3 regions of the Eubacterium sp. 1001713B170207_170306_E7 genome follow, and region 3 is predicted to be linked to each of the others. Evidence: riboswitches for the same ligand, from Rfam matches in the RefSeq annotation. Region 3 holds a riboswitch; each other region holds the start of a gene.
What was found. A riboswitch is a leader RNA that binds a small molecule or an ion and turns the genes downstream of it on or off. The one in region 3 is predicted to bind cyclic di-GMP.
Positions count from the first base shown of each region.

Region 1: linked by a shared signal. The riboswitch ahead of I2B62_RS13830 (helix-turn-helix transcriptional regulator) and the one ahead of I2B62_RS14790 (prepilin-type N-terminal cleavage/methylation domain-containing protein) in region 3 are both predicted to bind cyclic di-GMP.
Region 2: linked by a shared signal. The riboswitch ahead of I2B62_RS12505 (EAL domain-containing protein) and the one ahead of I2B62_RS14790 (prepilin-type N-terminal cleavage/methylation domain-containing protein) in region 3 are both predicted to bind cyclic di-GMP.

Region 1 covers NZ_JADMVE010000005.1:224,991-229,235, reverse strand. The annotation lists gene I2B62_RS13845 (aminotransferase class I/II-fold pyridoxal phosphate-dependent enzyme) at 1-1,276, opposite strand, end outside; gene trxA (thioredoxin) at 1,374-1,697, shown strand; gene I2B62_RS13835 (helix-turn-helix transcriptional regulator) at 1,914-2,249, shown strand; cyclic di-GMP riboswitch class I at 2,341-2,428, shown strand; gene I2B62_RS13830 (helix-turn-helix transcriptional regulator) at 2,519-2,851, shown strand; gene I2B62_RS13825 (LTA synthase family protein) at 2,897-4,245, opposite strand, start outside.
Region 2 covers NZ_JADMVE010000004.1:412,335-416,579, reverse strand. The annotation lists gene I2B62_RS12520 (DUF1538 domain-containing protein) at 1-650, shown strand, start outside; gene I2B62_RS12515 (P-II family nitrogen regulator) at 718-1,068, shown strand; gene I2B62_RS12510 (redox-sensing transcriptional repressor Rex) at 1,228-1,872, shown strand; cyclic di-GMP riboswitch class I at 1,970-2,055, shown strand; gene I2B62_RS12505 (EAL domain-containing protein) at 2,079-4,202, shown strand; gene I2B62_RS12500 (carbohydrate-binding domain-containing protein) at 4,239-4,245, opposite strand, start outside.
Region 3 covers NZ_JADMVE010000006.1:47,451-51,695, forward strand. The annotation lists gene I2B62_RS14775 (PIN domain-containing protein) at 1-160, opposite strand, end outside; gene I2B62_RS14780 (hypothetical protein) at 144-401, opposite strand; gene I2B62_RS14785 (O-antigen ligase family protein) at 622-1,914, shown strand; cyclic di-GMP riboswitch class I at 2,173-2,266, shown strand; gene I2B62_RS14790 (prepilin-type N-terminal cleavage/methylation domain-containing protein) at 2,446-2,964, shown strand; gene I2B62_RS14795 (prepilin-type N-terminal cleavage/methylation domain-containing protein) at 3,264-3,731, shown strand; gene I2B62_RS14800 (type II secretion system protein) at 3,783-4,238, shown strand.

The DNA.
Region 1 (4,245 bases), on a different contig from region 3:
TTCCCGGCGGATACGGAATGACAAAGCCGGCGGCGGCCCTTCCCACAGCGTTCTCCAGAGGCAGCTTTCCAGCTTCCATATTGTAGAGCGCCTGCCACAGGGGATATTTTTCCTCGTGCTTCCAAAGACTGACGCATTCAGCCTCCGGCGGTTCTGAGACCTTGGGACGTTCCCTGTTCATATCTGCTACTGCCGCCATCAGGCGGTCCAGCTCGTCGGGTGTCGTGCCAATTCCTGTCATGGCCAGCACATAATTAAAACCGGACATCTCGCACTGGATGTTAAAATCTGTGAGCAGGCGCTTCTCAACATCTGTTCCCCGGCCGTCCTTTACCATCAGCAGCCACTTGCTTTTATCGTAGACCTGTCCTCTTTCCGGCGCGTAAAGGGCAATACCGTCGTCCGCCCCTGTCCGTTTCCGGTAAAAATCCCAACGGTCTGCGATGGCCTGAAAAACGGCTTCCCCTTTTTCACAGGCTTCGTCCACAGCGTTTTCCACGCTCATCATCAGCAGATAGCTGGGGCTGGAGGACTGGAGCATGGCCAGAAATTTTTTGACGCGGCCCCGCTCTACCAGGGGCCCCTGCATATGCAGCAGGGAGCTCTGGGTAAAAGCCCCCAGAAGCTTGTGCGTGCTCTGGATCACAATATCTGCCCCGCAAGCCACCGCGTCGGGCGGCAGCGCGGCGCAAAACCTCAGGTGTGCCCCGTGGGCTTCGTCTACGATCAGCACCTTGCCTTTTTTGTGCAGCAGCTCTGCAATGGCCGCGACATCACTGATGGTACCGTAATAGGTGGGATTGACCAGTATCATCCCCTTTGCCTCCGGGTGCATCCTCAGCTGTTCCTCGACCTGCCCGGGGGTAACGCTTTTTCCAAAGCCCAGCCGCGCGTCGTACTGCGGCTCAAAATAAATGCCCTTTATCCTGCCCAGCGCCAGCCCGGCATAAACCGAACGGTGGCAGTTCAACGGGACCAAAAGGCTCTCTCCCTCCCTGCACACGCCCATGATGGCGCTCTGTATGCCGGCCGTGCTGCCGCCCACCAGGATACAGGCTTCCGCTGACCCGTAGACTGAGGCCAGCTTCTCCTGAACCCTTAAAAGAATATCCGAAGGGTCGTGCAGATTATCCGCCCCCGGTATCTCTGTGGTGTCCAAGGTTGCCCAATTTTCATTATCAAAACAGTTTTTTCCCTTATGACCGGGCATGTGAAAGCGCAAAGCCCCTGTGTCACTGAGTTCTTTTAATCTCGTATATAAAAGTCCTTTTTTCATGGATTTATTTTATCATAAAATCCAGATTTTTCCCCTTTATTTTTAGGTAGATTATTGATATGATAATCACTGTAAAAAAATCCAAGGAGTGAAAAAGATGGCAAATATCATCTCTGTCGATATGACTAACTTTGAATCGGAAGTGTTAAACTATACGGAAGGCCCGGTGATGGTTGATTTCTGGGCTGAATGGTGTGGTCCCTGCAAGGCGCTTCTTCCGATTATCGAAGAAATCGCCGGCGAAGTCCCTGCAAATGCTAAAATCTGCAAGCTGAACGTGGATGAAAACACCGATCTGGCCAGACAGTTTCATGTCATGAGCATCCCGACCTGTGTATTCTTAAAGAACGGCAGCGAAGTGGAACGTTTCGTTGGAAGCCGCGGCAAACAAGAATACATCGATACCCTAAAAAATTTATAAGTTTTTTCAGACCATGCCCGGAGCATGGTCTTTTTTTATCGAACTACTTTTTATTAAATTTTTTTTCACAATACAGGGCGTTTCTTTTTTTATTCCATATTTATAACTATTATTTCTAAAACCCTTGAACCTTTTACAAAAATATGTTACTATGAAAATTGTTTATAGATTCCTTATTCTCAATCTTATCTGTCAAATACTCGGGAGGAACTTCAGATGAACAGTAAATACCTCGGGCAGCGGCTTCGCCAGTTTCGAAAAGATGCCCATCTTACACAAAACCAGCTGGCAAAAAAAGCCGGTATCACCCCCACCTACCTCAGTATTATTGAAAGGGGCGCGCAGCTGCCCCGGCTGGAAACCTTTATCCGGCTGGCCAACATTCTGTCTGTCTCCGCCGATGACCTCCTGATGGAAGAACCTGCAGAGAACCGGGACGACTCGCGCGCGGCACTCCATATTCTGTCCGACGATTTGACAGAGGAGCAGCTCGCATTAGTTGAGAATATGGTCAAACTGATGTGTGACCATTTCAAAATAACAAATCACTGAATTAATTGTTTAAATTCTTAGACAAAACTATAATTGAATATTGACTTCATTCGCATTGTGAGTTATAGTAAATACTATACATCCGAATCATTTTGAAATAGGGCAAAACTACTGAAAAGTAGTGACGCAAAGCCAAGGGTCTAATTCATTTAAAAATGAAACGACAGCCGGTTGCTCGGGTATTTAACTTACTGAATGCAATCTCCCTGCCCTTGGTTTATGCCGGGGTCTTTTTATTGCCCCAATCTCACGCAGAGGAGTTATTTACAATGGATAATAAAGTTATTGGCAGGCATATTCGTGAAGCCCGTCTCAATAAAAAACTGACGCAGTACCAGCTTGCGGAGCGCGTTCATATCACGCCGAATTATCTGAGCATGCTGGAACGCGGAACCCATCTGCCCAAGCTTGAAACGCTCATCACCATCTCCGACGCACTGGAGATTCCTGTCAGCGCACTTCTTGCTGATTTCCCCGTCGAGTCGTTTACCAGCCGGATTCACTTTCTGTCCACTGCAATGGAGGGGCTGAATGACGAGCAGTCCAAAATCGTGTGCGATGTCATCAAGGTAATGACCGACGGCTTTAAAGTTAAAAAATAAATAAAAACCCCCGGATCGCTGTGAAGTGATCCGGGGGTTTTTAAATTAAAAGTCCGAAGCCGGATAAAACAGATCGTTTCGCCGTCTTGCGGTATCCAGCATATTATTATAGAGCATCTGCCGGTATTCCAGGACATCACGGTCATGAATGGTCGGATCACCCTTTCTGAAATACTGCCCCTCATTGTCAATGATCCCCACCGAGTTGATAACCGGCAGTGTCTCGGACAGCTTCATGAGATAATCATTATAGGGCGTCCCCTGGATGCCCGCCTGCTCCAGTAAAAGGCTGGAGAGGTAGTTCACACTCAGCTTATCTACCTGCGCCTCCGGAATATCGTAATTTGCCCAGATGACAAAGGGCGTGACATAGCGCTTCTGAAGCTCCTCCGTACTCCACTGGTCCAGAGGCTTCTGCATGAGCTCTTCATAAAACGCCTGCTCAATATACGCCTGATGATCTCCGAACATGACCACCAGTGTCGGTTCTTCCTGTCCGCTGAAATAGTCGATCAGATTCTTAAAGGCCGCGTCCGAATCGCGCATCAGGGATAAATACTGCTCGGTTTCAGGGTAGCTTCCTTCCATGCCCTCCAGGAGCACCGGCTCCAGATCGTCGGCATTCAGCTGGTAGCCGGCGTGGTTCTGAATGGTCACATCAAAGACAAACAATGGATGATCGCCCTTGTTTTCGTAGAGCTCAATAACCTTGTCATAGGTGGCCGCGTCGCTGACCCACGACTCCCGCGTGCGGTCTGCATCGATAAATTCTTCATTCGAGAAAAACTGCTGAAAGCCAAAATTCGGATAAACCTTATCCCGGTTCCAGGCATTCCGTTCACCGGGATGGATGGCGTAGCTGCTGTAGCCCTCATAGTTCAGCGTCGACACGAGGCTGGGCGCCGGCCCCTTGACATACAGCTGGTAGGGCCTTGCGTTTTCCGGCAGATAGGCTGTGGTGTTCCCAGTCAGAAAAGCGTATTCGGAATCACAGGTGCCGCCTCCGAAGACCGAAACATAGAGATTTCCCTTAACGGTGTTTTCACTCAGGCTGTCAATAAAAGGCATGTAGTCAATATTGGTCGAGAAGTCGCCAACGGTCCGCAGGTCGCTGAAGGATTCGTTCATAATGGCAATGATATTGGGTTGATTATTTTTTTTCGCCACCGGGCCAGAAGCCGCTTTCTCCGTTATTCCGCCACGCCCCACTGCCGCTGTACTCAGAGGCTGCTGGGTATTTTTGATGCTCTCTCCCAGAAAGGCCAGATCATAGCCCTCCGGCTCCCTGACATGTGAGAGCTTGGCATTGACCGTAAAGGTGTAGGGATAACCATTAACCGGCATATCCCAGGCATAATAGTAACGCTCCACATTGGTCTCAAAAAACAAACCAA
Region 2 (4,245 bases), on a different contig from region 3:
TGCGGCCGCCGGTCATTAAGCGGATTATCGGCGGCTTTGTGGTAACCTACCTGGGACTGGTGCTTTTTCTCCAGGGAGTACATATCGCCTTTGTGCCCGCAGGTGAGTTTTTAGGCGCGGCCCTCGCGGAGCTTGAGTACAGCTGGATCCTTATTCCGCTGGGCTTTGCCATCGGCTTTCTGGTGGCCTTTGCCGAGCCGGCCGTCCAGGTCATGGTCAAGCAGGTTGAGGAAATGACCAGCGGCGCCATCAAGGCGCGGGTCATGCTGCTGGCCATCTCGCTGGGGGTGGCGCTGGCGGTTATGACAGCCATGATCCGGCTGCTGGTGGGCATTTCGCTGTGGTGGATTCTGATTCCTGGCTATATCCTGGCCTTTATTCTCGGCCGCTTTGTAGAGCCGAATTTTCTGGCCATGGCCTTTGACAACGGCGGAGTGGCCACAGGGCCCATGTGCTCGACCTTTATCCTGTCGCTTTCAGTAGCTGTGGCAGGTGCGACGCCGGGGCGCGATCCGCTGCTGGACGGCTTTGGCGTGGTGGCGCTGATCGCCCTCGCACCCATTCTGACAACCCTGCTGCTGGGCTTTTTTTACAGGCAGAAGGAGGCCTACAGAAAAAGGCAGTGTGAAAAGCAGGCCCGTGATGCTTAACCCGTATTGACATAAGATTTTAATCATATATAATATGTAGATTACTTAGCGAATGATGGAGGAAAAAATGGAAGACAGAAATAAAATTAAGACCGAGCTGATTGTGGTGATTGTGGAAAAGGATATGTCCGGCGAGGTCATCGACGCCGCCAAGCAGGGCGGGGCCGACGGCGCGACCGTCATGTACGGGCGCGGGTCCGGTATCCATGAAAACGCGCGGTTTTTTGGCATTACCATTGAGCCGGAAAAGGAGATTGTCCTGATTCTGGTGGACGCGGCGATCCGAAAGGCGGTGCTCTGCTCGATTCAGAAAAAAATTGAAATCGACAAGCCGGGTATGGGCATCGCCTTTGTGCTGGATGTGGCCAAGGTGATCGGCAGTCCGCATCTTAATCTGATGTCCGACATCACCGATTAATTGCTTTTCAAGACACTGCAAAGGCATTTGTTTGCGGGATTTCTGAAGGAATCAAAAAACTTTGACAAATTTTTAATTAATTCGGTCATAAAAATTGACGTTTTTTTAACAACTTGATATAATAAAAAGGATAAGTACGACGCAGGAGGGGAGTGCAGAATGCAAACTTTTTCAAAAAGGGTATCGATGACAGTTGTTAAGCGTCTGCCCAAGTATTACCAGTATTTAACCGATTTACAGGATCAACATATTGAAAAAATCTCGTCTAAGGAGCTGGCGGCTATGATGGGGCTGACCGCCTCGCAGATCCGTCAGGATTTGAATTCCTTCGGCGCGTACGGTCAGCAGGGGTACGGCTATAAGGTAAAAGAGCTGAAGGAAGCTATCCGCAAGATTCTGGGGTTGGACCTCCAGTATAACTGCATTATCATCGGTTCTGGGAACCTGGGCCATGCCATTGTCAATTACGAGCGCTTTAAGGAAGAGGGCATTCATTTCAAGGCCATGTTTGACGTGGATCCGGATCAGATCGGTAAAAAGGTGGGCAATGTGACCGTATACCACATGGACGATCTCGACGCCTTTGTGGCGCATCACAAGATTGACATCTGTATCCTGAGTGTACCGCAGCAGGTTGGGCAGGAAACCACAGACCATGTTGTAGAGCTCGGAATCAAGGCTATTTTGAACTTCGTGCCTCTGGACCTGACAGTGCCGGATGATGTGGTGGTTGAGAGTGTGAACATCACCGACAGCCTGTTTACATTAACCTATCTGATTAACGAAGAGGATGACAGCGAATAAAGCGAAATACAGCAGGCTTACGCCTGCTTTTTTTGTAAAAAATAGGAGTTGTGTTTCAAAAATAATTATTATATAATAGAATGAAATATAAACGAAACTAATACTAGGGCAAATCTGCTGAAAAACAGAGACGCAAAGCTACAGGGCCTAAACAGATATACTGTAGGGCAGCCAGCTGCAGTTAAACCCATAATAGGAGCTGTGAAATGGCAGGGAAAAAGACAAATGAAACCATTGAAAATAATGTTTATAGTGTAGCTTTGCGCAATATTTACGACGAGCTCTATGAACTGAATGTGACCAAAAATCGTTATCGGCTCATCTATCATGTCGAGGGTAAATACGTCATCCCGGCAAAAGACGGGGCTTTATCAGACGGCATTGCCGATGTGGCTGCTCACATGATCCATCCGGAGGATTCGAGACGTTTTTTGGATTTTTTTGATATTGACAAAATACACGCGGTTTTGGATTCCGGAAAAACCAGTGTCATCGGAGAGTTTAGAAAGCTGTGGGTGGACGGCGTTTATCACTGGGCTTCGCTGACGGTTTTTCCGGCAGAAATTGAGGGCGAGCAGGATGAGATCCTGCTCTGCTTTATCATGGACATTGAATATAAAAAGCAGCTGGAGGCCGTGGAGAAGGAAAACGAAACGCTCCAGAAAAAGCAGGTGGACGACGAGCGCTACCGTCTGGTCGTGGGTCAGACAAACACCCTGGTGTTTGAGTGGAACATTGAGACCGGTAAGCGCTATTACGCACCGGAGTTTTCGCAAAATTTTATGGGCCGCTATGATGGCCGGGATATCAAAATAATCTGGCTGAACGACGGAGTCGTCCATCCCGAGGACATTAAGACATTAAAGCAGAAAATGAGCATGGACGCCATCAGCAATGGGCAGGTAGAGCTGGAAATCCGCCTTTGCAATAAAAAGGGCCGCTATGTCTGGTGCAAGATCGTATTTAATGTGCTGTACAACGAAGGCGGCGGACTTAACCGGGTGATCGGCACTCTGAACAACATCGACGAGTCCAAACGCGCCCACGAGACGCTGAAGTACCGGGCAGAATTTGATATGCTGACCGGTATCTATAACATCAACACCTTCTACACTCAGGCAGAAAAGCTGATCCAGGAGCACCCAGAGCAGAAGTATGCCGTGGTGCGCCTGGATGTTAACCGGTTTAAGTTTATTAACGATCTGTACGGGCGTGAGGAGGGCAACCGGCTGCTCCGTTTTATGGCAACGGTTATTTCGTCTCATATGGGCCCGCTGGACGCCTTTGGGCGCATGAACAGCGACGTGTTCTGCCTCTGTGTGTCCTACGGCTCCGGCAGGCCTCTGCTTGCGCGTATCCAGAAGATACTCGAAGAAATCAACCGGTATTCAGAAACCTATCAGGTGATGCCCTCCTGCGGTATCTGCATTGTGAGGGACCGGAGCGTCCAGATCAGTATTCTCTGTGACTGGGCAAATCTGGCCCAGAAGACCATAAAGGGGAGTCTGATCAAACAGTGGGCCTTTTATGATAAAAAGCTGAGGGCCAAGCAGCTTGAGGAGCAGCGGATTGAAAACGAGATGGATGACGCGCTGAAGAAGGGCCAGTTTAAGGTGTATCTCCAGCCCAAGCACAATGTGCAGACAGGCGAAGTGATCGGTGCGGAAGCGCTGGTACGCTGGGATCATCCCGAAAGGGGATTCCTGACACCTTACCGTTTTATCCCGCTTTTTGAGCGCAATGGCTTTATTATCAAGCTGGACGAATACGTTTGGGAGGAAACCTGCCGAATGATAAAATCCTGGCTGGACAGGGGAATGGAAGCGGTTCCGGTATCAGTCAATGTGTCCAGAGTGCAGGTGTATAACCCGAATTTTTATAAAAAGCTGCTGCACATCATAAGACGCTACGATATTCCCAAGGAGCTGCTGGAGGTTGAGCTGACAGAGAGCAGCTTTGTGGAGAACACGGTGGATCTGTACCACGGCATGGAGCGGCTCAGTGAGGAGGGCATCTCCTTCTCAATGGACGATTTTGGTTCAGGCTATTCCTCGCTCAATATGCTCAAAAATGTGCCGGTCAACACCATCAAGCTGGACCGCGAGTTCTTTAACGAAAGCGTGGCAACCGAGAAGGGCAAGACCATCATTGAGCATACCATCGGCATGATTAATGACCTGCAGCTTCAGGTTATCGCGGAGGGCGTGGAAACTGGCGACCAGGCGGGATTCCTGAATGAATGCGGCTGTCTCGCGGCCCAGGGCTTTTATTATTCCAGGCCGATGCCGGTAGAGGAATTTGAAAAACGATTTATGAATAAAACCATCTAAAAAAGAGCTGCATTGCGATGCAGCTCTTTTTGATGCTTAATTG
Region 3 (4,245 bases):
CAGAATAGACTTTCTCTAAAACATATACAATCTCTGCCTGGACTTCGATCGTAAGGGAAACCGTTTCTTTTTGAAGAATTTCTTCTACCTTATCGGCCATTTCTTCATGATCGTTTAAATTGAATCGCAGAACGGCATTTGCATCAAAGAGCATCGTCATCGGTATATTTTTCCTTTACGGCATCTGGCCATGCATTTTTTTCATGACCGATTTTCTCTGGGTTAGCATATTTTGCAAAAAGTCCTCTGGAAGAACCTTTTTTTCCCGTTAAGCGTGCAATTTCCTTTTCGTCGGCATATTCATCCAAAACCGTTATTTTAACAAGCTGATTCTTTTTTAAACGCAGCTTTTCAAGGGGTAAAATATTTTTCCCGTCATAGTAACCTTTTGACGCCAGCATACAATCGCCTCCCATTCAGATGGTTTAATCATATTATAACTTATTTCGAGATGTGCCACAAGTTTAGCAAGCGATTCTTAATTGTCTGTAAAAATATCGTGTTATACCGAAAAAAGGATCGTTTTATCAAGTTGTTTACAATAGATGTACAATATAATATAATTTACCCATAAAATAAACTGAAGGAGCCGAAAAAATAAAATGACGGAATGGAAGAATAATGCTGAAACGACCCGAGCTTAAAACAGCCGCCTCGGCGGTGCTGGCAGTCATTGCCGGAGCGGTGCCCATGATCATTGTGCCGCCCTTTGGCGATACCCTGTACATGCCCAAGCTGATGACCATTGAGGTGCTGGTTTTTGGTCTGCTGCTTTTGTATGTGCGGCCGCTTACAGGGTATTTTACCGGGAAACCTAAAATACCGCTGCCGGTCAAGCTGGTGCTGCTGTATCTTTTGTGCGTGACCATTACGCTGCCCTTCTCGACCGATGTGATGCTCTCGCTTAAGGGGCGGTCCTTCCGGCTGGAGAGCTACTCCGCCATTTTGTTTTATGGTATTTTAATGATGCTGGGCGCTTTTTTCTACACCTTTAAGCCCTGGCATGTGCGGTTGTATGCCGTGGGCGTATCCTGTGTGGCGCTCTACGGCATTTTTCAGAAATTCGGTCTGGACTTTCAGCCCCAGGATCCTTTAATGTACGGCGGCCCTGGTTCGTCCTATGCCACCATCGGCAACCCCAATTTTCTGGGTTCTTTTCTGACACTGGCACTGCCGATTCTCATCTATGCTTTTATCAGAGGCCCCAGGATCTGCCTGTTGCCCTGTGGGTTGGTGTACTTCTGCCTGCTGTGCACCAATACGCGCGGCGCATGGATCGGCAGCTTTCTGGGCTTTATCCTGCTGGGCGTGTTCCTGCTGAGAGAAAAAGAAAACCGATGCCGTTTCGTGGTGGTGAGCGGTCTGTTTGTCGTGCTGACCCTTGTTTTTTTGCTGATAAACACCGGATTTGGCGCCCGGCTTTTCAGTGTTTTTGCCGATCTGTCGAAAGCCATCAAGGGGGACGACTGGGAAAAGGGCGGTTCCTGCCGGCTTTTTATCTGGTCAAAAACCGTGGAGCTCATTAAGCTGCGGCCGCTGACCGGCTTTGGCATTGAGACGCTGGGACAGGTTATGGGACAGTATTTCGAGAACGATATTATCCGGGTGACCGGGCACCATCTCGTCATCGACCGCGCCCACAACGAGTACCTGCACATCGCTGTGAGCAGCGGAATCCCTGCAGCGCTCAGTTATCTGGCCTTTGAGGGGACAACGCTGTACCAGGGCATTAAAAGCTGGCGCAGGTCTCCCATGCTCATACCGCTGATCTGCAGTGTGGCCGCCTATATGGTCGCAGGCTGCTTTAATATCTCGGTGGTGACGGTAGCGCCTGTTTTCTGGATATTCTGCGGAATAGTGGTGCGGCTGAGCAATGAAAATCAAGTAAAATTTGAATATGATTTAAGGAAATGAAAATTTGAAAAAATCTTGAAAAAGATTGAGGGCTTTACCAAAATCGTACTGTTTTTACCATCAGCTTAATACTGGTGGTAAATGAAACAGTATTTATAATAACCTATAGCTATAAGAGAAGCGAAAAAAGCATATTTATGTGGTTTTGAAAGTGTGCAAACCTGTATTAATGGTGAATGGCTGGAACCTTTTAAAGTTTTTAAAAGTAACTGGTTTTTATAGTTCTTGACAATTGTCCGAATCAGTTGTAGAATAGAATTGTTCAAAAGGCAAAGCGGTGCGAAAGCCCGTGGCGCAAAACTACAGGGTCTACGTCGGGAGCTCCAGTCCGATATGACAGCCAGCTGCCAAAACGGTAGACGGCCGAAAGCCCTGTGTGGTTTCCGGCTATTTTTGTTTTTTGAGCGGCCTTTAACAAAAAGGCATGCTGGGGCAGGTAATGACTTCATTTATAATCGTCATGGCGCGGACGGTTTAAATAAAGGTTTATATTTATAAGGTAAACAAGAGAACATAAAAGGAGAGATGTAAATGATTCAGATGATTAACAAGCTGAAGAAAAACCGTAAAGGTTTTACTTTGGTAGAATTGATTGTTGTATTGGTTATTTTGGCGATTTTAGCGGCGTTCACGATTCCGGCGATGTTGGGGTTTGTTGATGATGCTAGAGGGAAAGCTGGAATCGCAGAAGCGAGAGAAATTTATATGGCTTATTCGGGCTCTGTAACAGAAGTTATAGCTGGTGGAAAAACTGCTGATGCTCAAGGTTACGATGCAGTTTTTGTACAAAGTGGGGTTAAAACATCACCAAGTGGAGATACAAAAGCGCCTAGTATTCAGAAAGGTGCATTAAATAAATTATCAGGTGATGTTACAGATGGAGATAAAGTAACAAATGGTAGTGAATGGATGGTTACAGTAACTGATGGTAAAGTAACCGAAGTGAAATATTGGGTTACAAGTGGATACTTGATTACTTTAAATATGGAAGCCTCTGGAAGTGAAGCTACTGTTGAAAAGATGAAGACAGCACCTGGTTATACAGTGTAATAATATAAGGCCGAGCCTGCAGCGCCGCAGCCGGCCTTTTCTCCCCATTTTTTAGGCGCTTTTTTTATTGCCAGAAAAGAGAGTAGTTGACAGTTTATCAGGGGAAAGCTTTTCAGGTGAAAGATTGAAAGCAGACCGGAACAGGTGTAGGCTAGTGTTTTTTTCTGTTTTCAAGGTTTCATCTTTATTGCATATTTGTAAAAAAGTATTTTAAATGCTTTCTTATCATAAAAATAGGATTCAATTGATTTTTTAGCAGAATAACTGTTGTGTTTTCAGGATTTCAGGAGGTGGAATCTGTGTCTAAACTAAAAAAGCTGCTTAAAAACCAAAAGGGCTTTACCGTGGTTGAACTGATTGTAGTACTGGTAATCCTGGCGATTTTAGCGGCTTTCACTATTCCGGCCATGCTGGGATTTGTGGAGGACGCCAAAGGAAAAGCCGCGATTGCCGAGGCGAGAGAAGTTTATGTGGCGGCACAGACGGCGTCTACAGAATTTAAAGGCGATAATGACTTTGTCAGCGATAAGTTGATTGATGTTTTGAAAAATGATTTAGGTGATTTGGAAGTTTGGGACATAAGAATATCGTCAAACGAGCCTCCAATTATATGGGATCCAAATAAAGGGAATACAGGAAGAATAGGAGTGCTGCTTGATAGCAGTACAAATGGTATTGTTAAATGGGTCGAGTATATTGATGCATCACAAAGTTATCTTGTTAAAATCACCCCCGGCGGCTCCGCCGAAGTCACAAAAATAAAATAATCCACCAGTCCCTATCCCGAAAACCCGAAAACAGCCGCAGGAGGTGTTGTCATGCGCTTTGACCGCAAACCTGAAAATCTGATCAAAGATACCTCTGGCTTCACCATGATGGAGCTCATCACCGTCATTGTGGTCATTGCCCTGCTGGCAGTGATCATCATCCCGGGCTATCTCCATTTTATCGACGACGCCAAAAAGGACGCGGTGATTGCTGAGGCGCGGACCATTTATCTGGCGGCCCAGATACGGGCGACGGAGCTTAAGTCCGCCGAGACGCCGGAGAGCCCTTACCGCATTCCGGACGCAGATGACCTGCGGGAGCTGGTGGGGCCGGACGACATCTACGTGGGGGTCACCAAGCTGACCATTGTGGACGATAACCGGGATGGCTCCATTGATAAAATTGAGATGATTAAAAATAACATCAATGTTATAATTGAACCAGGAAAAAATGTGATTGTCGATGGAAAGGTGCGAACGGTCTATTCCAAGGATGATCAAAAGTAAAATGCCT